Thermogutta terrifontis: one gene and its partner. The protein of the gene in region 1 binds, or shares a complex with, the protein of each later gene. Links are inferred from orthologs where the notes say so. Each region holds a gene or a part of one and is shown on either strand. Other genes may lie near its edges.

Region 1 (3,183 bases):
GCACGCCCTTCAGAGAGGGCCGCAGCGAGCGCTCCGTTGAACGCGTCCCCTGCACCTGTCGTATCGACAGCTTTTACTGGAAAAGCAGGAAGGAATCCGGTCCCCTCGGCTCCCGCGAAAAAGCACCCACGAGCTCCAAGAGTAAGAACGACATTTCGAACACCCCGATCCAACAACCGCGTCGCCGCATCGCGCACACCCGCCTCATCTTCTATCTGTGGCAAGTGCAAGAGCCTTGCTATCTCATGCTCGTTCGGAGTCATGATGTCCACGTCGGAAAACAAATCGGCAGGAAGTTCTTCGGGAACAGGTGCTGGGTTGAGGATGGTGGTCACCCCGAACTGTCGGGCACGGCGCATCCCAGCTCGCACAGTCTCCACAGGAATTTCGAAGCAGGCCAGCAGGACAGCAGCCGATTCGAAAACCGAATCAGGCACCTCGTTGACATCCGCTGGCGAAAGAGCGGTGTTCGCACCAGATGCCACCGCGATGGCGTTTTCACCACCCTCATCCACCATGATGAGTGCCACTCCTGAGGAGATGCTGTGCTTTACCTTGACATGCGTAAGATCGATTCTATCTCTTTGTAACGCTGCCAGGCTTTCCCGCCCAAAAACGTCGTTTCCCACTGCCGCGATGAGCGTCACCGGTTTTTCACCCGATCGGGCAGCAGCCACCGCCTGATTGGCCCCTTTTCCGCCCTGGTTCTGGTAGAAGGTACCGCCAATAACAGTTTCTCCCGGCCGGGGCAAGCGGCGCACTTTGACCACAAGATCCGTGTTTACGGAGCCCAAGACGATAACGCGGTCTTTCATTCACAGTCTCCTTGCCGGCTCAACATGCTCGCGACGATTTTACTCGCGGCGAATCCTACCGAGAACCGGCCCTGCCGGGAGACGAGATGATTTACTTGCCGATGCAGAACCGCGAGAAAATTCTGGCAAGGATTTCTTCCGAATAAACCTCACCCGTGATTTCACCAATCGAAGAGAGAGCGGAGCGGAGAGCGGTCGCGATGAAATCTTCAGATTCCCGCCGGCGGATAAGTTCGTGGGCCTGTTGAAGAGAATCGGCCGCCCGTTGCAAAGCATCCCGACAGCGCATAGCCGTCACTGCGACGACCCCCGCGCTTGTTTCCTGTCGCGATACAAGGCGGTTTACAATGGCCTCCTTGAGCGTCTCAAGCCCCCTGTTACGGCGAGCACTCACCAGGATCGCACTTTCCGGCCACGAGCATGATTTCTCCGTCGGCAGCAGATCGGCTTTGGTCAGCACGAGAAGCGTCCGCGAGTTATGAGTATTCCGGTTCAGCCGCACCGCCTGGGGGGAATATTGGGTAACGTCCCAGCAAACGAGTTGTAAATCAGCCGTTTCCGCTGCCTGTTGGGTGGCCGCCCGCATCTTTCCTGCGATAAAAGAATCCGCATCTCCGGTTGACGTCTCCGCCTCTGTCATGTTTTCGGATGCAGAAAACGACTTCGTCCCAGACCAACTTTCTACACCGGCCGTATCGACCAGCTCAAAGCTCACCCCGCGGTAAGTGCAGACGGCCGTCAGATAGTCACGCGTCGTTCCCGGTACCGGCGACACGATGGCCCGCTCTGCTGACAGAAGTGCATTAAAAAGCGTGCTTTTCCCGGCATTTGGTGGCCCAACCAGAACCACCCTGGGAAGTTCGGTACTTCCTCCTCGCTGTTCAAATTGGTGTCGAATCTCCTCGAGCGTTCTGCCAGCGGTGGCTACTCGGGTTTCCAACTCCTCCCAGGACAGAAACGGCAGATCCTCCTCCGCGAAATCGAGGCCTGCTTCCACGTCTGCGACCAGGTTGAGAAGTTCTTCCCGTAATGCCCGTAAAGGCCCACCAATGCCTCCCGCAAGTTGCTGAAGCGCGATCTGAAGTTCCCGGACCTCGCGAGCTTCGACGACTCCCAGCACCGCTTCCGCTTGGGTTAAATCAAGTCGTCCATTCAAAAACGCCCGTAACGTAAATTCCCCAGGACGGGCAGGTCGGAGCTTGAGCCTCGCTACGATCTCTTGAGCAAGCGGACCACAACATACCGTATGAATTTCCACCACTGCCTGACCGGTGTAACTTCGGCCTGAGGGCCAGTAGAAGACATCGCACGGCACCTGTGCGGGTAGTCCTTCCCAAGCCAGATATGCTGCAACGACCACTGGCTGAAGAGGTTCCTCTGAAGGGAGGCTCTCCGGAAAAACAACGCGCCTCACCGCCTGCCACGCCTCAGGGCCAGAGATTCGAATGATTTGCCGGGCACCACGCCCAAAGGCGGTTGCCACTGCGGCGATGGTATCATGGGCCTGCTGCCACATGGATTTCTTGATATTCAGACGCGTGTGCGTTTTGCGGGGGGACGCTGCCTTTCACGAGGCATCTTTTCCGCGTACCGCTTATCCGCGGCTTTGACGAGTGCTTTGAGCCAGTCGGGGATTGCACTCTGTATCTTCTGCCATGTGTTTTTCCAGTCGCGTTTTGCTTTCCTGGTCTTGTCAGGTTTCTTTACCGTCTTCAGTAGAATTTCGCGTTCTGCCATGCCCCATAAACTCGACGCAATAAAGTAAAGACACAACCCGCTGGGGACTTTATAGAAAAGGATTCCCATAAAGATCATCATGAAATTCATGACCTTCTGCTGCACCGCAGCCTGCTCATCCGCGGGCGGCGGCATCATCCGCTTCTGCTGCCACAGAAAAAGGGCTATTGTGAGAACCGGTAGGATATTGAAATACGGGCCGAGTCCAAACATCCCGTGCCCGCGGTTGAACCACTCCGGCCAGAGAAAACTCCAGTCGAAAAGCATGTCGGGGGCTGCCAGATTGGAACACCAGCGAATGCTTTCCGAAATCAATGGTGCCTGACGCAACTCCACGTCAATGGCAAGGGCTTTATACAAACCGATAAAAATCGGCAATTGTATGAATAAAACCAAACATCCGGAGAATGGGTTATAATTATGCTGCCGAAACAGCTCCTGTGTTGCGCGATTACGTTCCTGAAGGTCTTTATATTTTTCCTGGATTTTCTTAATCTCCGGCTGGAGCTCTTGCATCTTCTGGGCGTTGAGAGCCTGCTTGCGGCTGATGGGAAACATCAGGAGCCGCACAACCACCGTCAGCAGAATAATCGCCAGGCCATAGTTAAACACGAGATAGTCATGAAAAATA
Region 2 (3,233 bases), 260 kb from region 1 along the record:
CGTCCCGGAGAACCAGCGCAATCAGTATCTTCGGGAGGTTTCCCTGCTGGCGAAGGCAATCCAGAACTATCCGGGTTGGGAAAAGATTAACGAGGCCCGGGAAATCAATGAAGTTCGCGATCGTCTGCTCGATCTGATCAGCTCAGCGAAAGAAATGGTCGGGCCGGATAGCCGTGCCCGAATGATTCGTCTCCAGCGACCGCGGATTGAACCGACACCGATCACAGATCTTTCCAACCTGATCATCGAACCGGTCATGCTGGTGGTTGGTCCCGACTTTAAACCGATCATACTCACACAACATGCGGGTTTAGCCCGGTATCTTGAGACTGTGGCGGGGTTGGCAGAACGGATCGAAACGGATGGTTACTTCCAGAATGGGGGTTGGCGAATCATTCGCAGGAGTAAAATGGTGTATCAGAATGGCCGGGTCATGTACGATTGTCTGGCGATCACGACCCGTCGCAAGGATTTTCCATCGGAAAGTTAGCAAAATCATCGTAGGCCCATGGACATAAGCACATATGAATATGACGTTATCGTCATTGGGGCTGGGCATGCAGGGGTGGAGGCGGCCCTGGCAGCCGCACGGATGGGTGCAAGAACTGCTCTGCTCACAAGCAACCTCGATACCATCGCCAAGATGAGCTGCAACCCCGCCATAGGGGGCGTGGCCAAGGGGCAAATCGTTCGCGAGATTGATGCCCTCGGTGGTGCCATGGGCCTTGCAATCGACCGCACGGCCATCCAGTTTCGGCTCCTCAATCGACGGAAGGGGCCGGCGATGCACGGTCCCCGCGCTCAGGCAGATAAACTTGCTTATCATCAGGAAGTAAAACGTATCTGCGAGTCGCAGGATAATCTATCGCTTCGGCAGGAGACGGCCGAGGAGTTGCTGGTTGAAGAGGCACGGGGGAGGACCCGCATTACCGGCGTGCTGGTCCGTGGGGGAGCCATTTATCGGGCGCCCTGTGTCGTCGTGTGTGCTGGAACGTTCATGCAGGGGCTGCTTCACTTTGGAGATAAGACCATGGTGGGCGGCCGAGCAGGGGAGGAGGCCGTCGTTGGACTGAGCCGGTCGCTCCGCCAGCTTGGGTTCGTTGTTTCGCGGTTTAAGACAGGAACGCCGCCTCGACTCAATGGCCGGACCATAGACTATTCCCGACTTGAGATCCAGCACGGGGACGAGCATCCTGTGCCTTTTTCTTTCATGACGAATGAAATCACGCAGCCCCAATTGCCGTGCTGGATTACCTACACGAACGAAAGGGTTCATGAGATCATCCGGCAGAATCTGCACCGGGCACCGATGTTCACAGGGCAGATTCAATCCACGGGACCGCGCTATTGTCCGTCGGTGGAAATCAAAATCGTGCGGTTTCCCGACCGGCCGCGGCATCAACTTTTCCTGGAACCGGAAGGGCGTAACACGCTGGAAATCTACGTGAATGGGCTTTCCACAAGCCTTCCGCGGGACGTGCAGGAAGCCATGATTCGCGAGATCACGGGGCTTGAAAAGGCGGAGATCATCCGCTACGGGTACGCGATTGAATACGATTACCTCCCGCCTGATCAGCTCCATCTATCGCTCGAAACGAAACGTGTGGAGGGGCTTTTCCTTGCCGGGCAGGTCAACGGCACGACGGGTTACGAAGAAGCCGCTGGGCAGGGGTTGATCGCCGGGATTAACGCCGTGCTGAAGCTGCGGGGAAAGGATCCCCTCATCCTGAGGAGAGACCAGGCCTACATCGGCGTGATGATCGATGACCTGGTCACCCGGGGGGTGGATGAGCCGTATCGTATGTTTACCAGCCGGGCGGAATATCGGCTGCGGTTGCGTCACGATAATGCCGACCGCCGGTTGACGCCTCTGGGGCGCGAGCTGGGACTGGTGGACGATGCACGCTGGAACCGATTTGTGCAAAAGGTCGAGGCGATTGAACGGCTTCGGGCTGTCCTGGAGGCCACGCGGCACGGCGGAGTTCCGGTTTCCCGACTTCTCACCAGGCCAGAGGTTTCTTGGGAGGATATTGTGTCAATAGCGCCCTCCCTTGCGGAGTTCCCGCGCGAAGTCGTGGAGCAAGTCGTCATTGATATCAAATATGCCGGATATCTTGCGCGGGAAGAGGCGGCCATCGAACAGCAACGCCGATTGGCGGAAAAGCGAATTCCGGACGACATTGACTACTTTTCCGTGCCGCATTTGCGGGCAGAGGCCCGGGAGAAATTCTCCAAAATCAGGCCCCGAGACTTTGCTCAGGCGGGCCGGATTAGCGGCATCACGCCCGCGGATCTGGCAGTGCTTGCCCTCTATCTGGAACGGCGTAGCCGACCAGATCATTCAGTTTCAGCAACCTCAGGGGAGCTTTTTACGCAGGTCAAAGAAGACGAGGTGCAAGCCGGTCGCATCGTCGATGAGCAATCCGCCCTGGGGAGCGAAATATCGTTTGAGGACATCCACAGGAGGGAGCTTCCCGTCTTTGATTGCCTGGACGATGGCCATTCCGACTGAATCCTTGGGTGCGTCACCCTCGATGGCCTGGACCATAAAGGAATTCCTCGTCAGAAAAGCCTCGTACCACATCTCGAGTACGCTATCTGGCCGGGTGAATATGAACACAGAGGGACTATCGGTCCCGGCCAGCGCTTTAATCCGACCCCGCACCAGTTTGTATTCCAGAGACTCTGCGAGAGACTTTTCGGGGGCGTCCGCGGTCATGAGTATCTGTTCCATGAACGCCGGGCTGTCCGTCTGGACGACGTATTGATCAATCGCTGCGAAACAGGGGACGGGAAGTCGCATGTTTTCAGGAAACCATTCCGGACGTTGTCGGCTCGAAATGTAGTAACTTCGTTGTCCGAATTCCTTTTTTTCAAAGATTTGGGAATCGGATTGAGCAATCGCCTCGACGAGTTTGGCGGCAATCTGCTCATCCTTCATTTCCATCACAAAACCGCTAGCGGCACTGTTAAGGCGGATTGGACGCTCGATCCACTGTGCGATGGTGATTCGCCCGGTGGACGCCGGCAGTACATCCCGAACCACGTCGAGCTGCAATCCTCGATTCATCTCATCGAGAACCTGTCGCTGGAAAGCTCCCTCACCGCGGAAGCCGTCGTAGATCTTGGAGACGCGCTCCACAGTAACGGGCAGATCGACATAGGCTGTGATGTATCGCATCACGGAGTCAGGGATGAAAAACTCCGGAGTTCCATCTCCTTTTTTGAATGCC

What was found.
Region 2: the proteins of THTE_RS08680 (region 1) and mnmG are in contact, whole or in part, in a solved structure (PDB 9HIP), measured with the Escherichia coli proteins. The link is inferred for Thermogutta terrifontis from one-to-one orthologs.

The regions. Positions count from the first base shown.
Region 1 is NZ_CP018477.1:2,327,898-2,331,080, reverse strand. Bases 120-2,980 are described here. They hold THTE_RS08680 (tRNA modification GTPase), read right to left. Parts: upstream 2,332-2,980; coding sequence 907-2,331; downstream 120-906. Other genes in these bases: THTE_RS08675 (YidC/Oxa1 family insertase periplasmic-domain containing protein), read right to left, coding at 2,346-2,980; rbsK (ribokinase), read right to left, coding at 120-815. In the rest of the region: more of rbsK, read right to left, coding at 1-119; more of THTE_RS08675, read right to left, coding at 2,981-3,183. UniProt on the Escherichia coli protein: Exhibits a very high intrinsic GTPase hydrolysis rate. Involved in the addition of a carboxymethylaminomethyl (cmnm) group at the wobble position (U34) of certain tRNAs, forming tRNA-cmnm(5)s(2)U34.
Region 2 is NZ_CP018477.1:2,592,001-2,595,233, reverse strand. The notes cover bases 100-3,010. They hold mnmG (tRNA uridine-5-carboxymethylaminomethyl(34) synthesis enzyme MnmG), read left to right. Parts: upstream 100-508; coding sequence 509-2,512; downstream 2,513-3,010. Other genes in these bases: THTE_RS09610 (PTS sugar transporter subunit IIA), read left to right, coding at 100-490. Also shown: more of THTE_RS09610, read left to right, coding at 1-99. UniProt on the Escherichia coli protein: NAD-binding protein involved in the addition of a carboxymethylaminomethyl (cmnm) group at the wobble position (U34) of certain tRNAs, forming tRNA-cmnm(5)s(2)U34.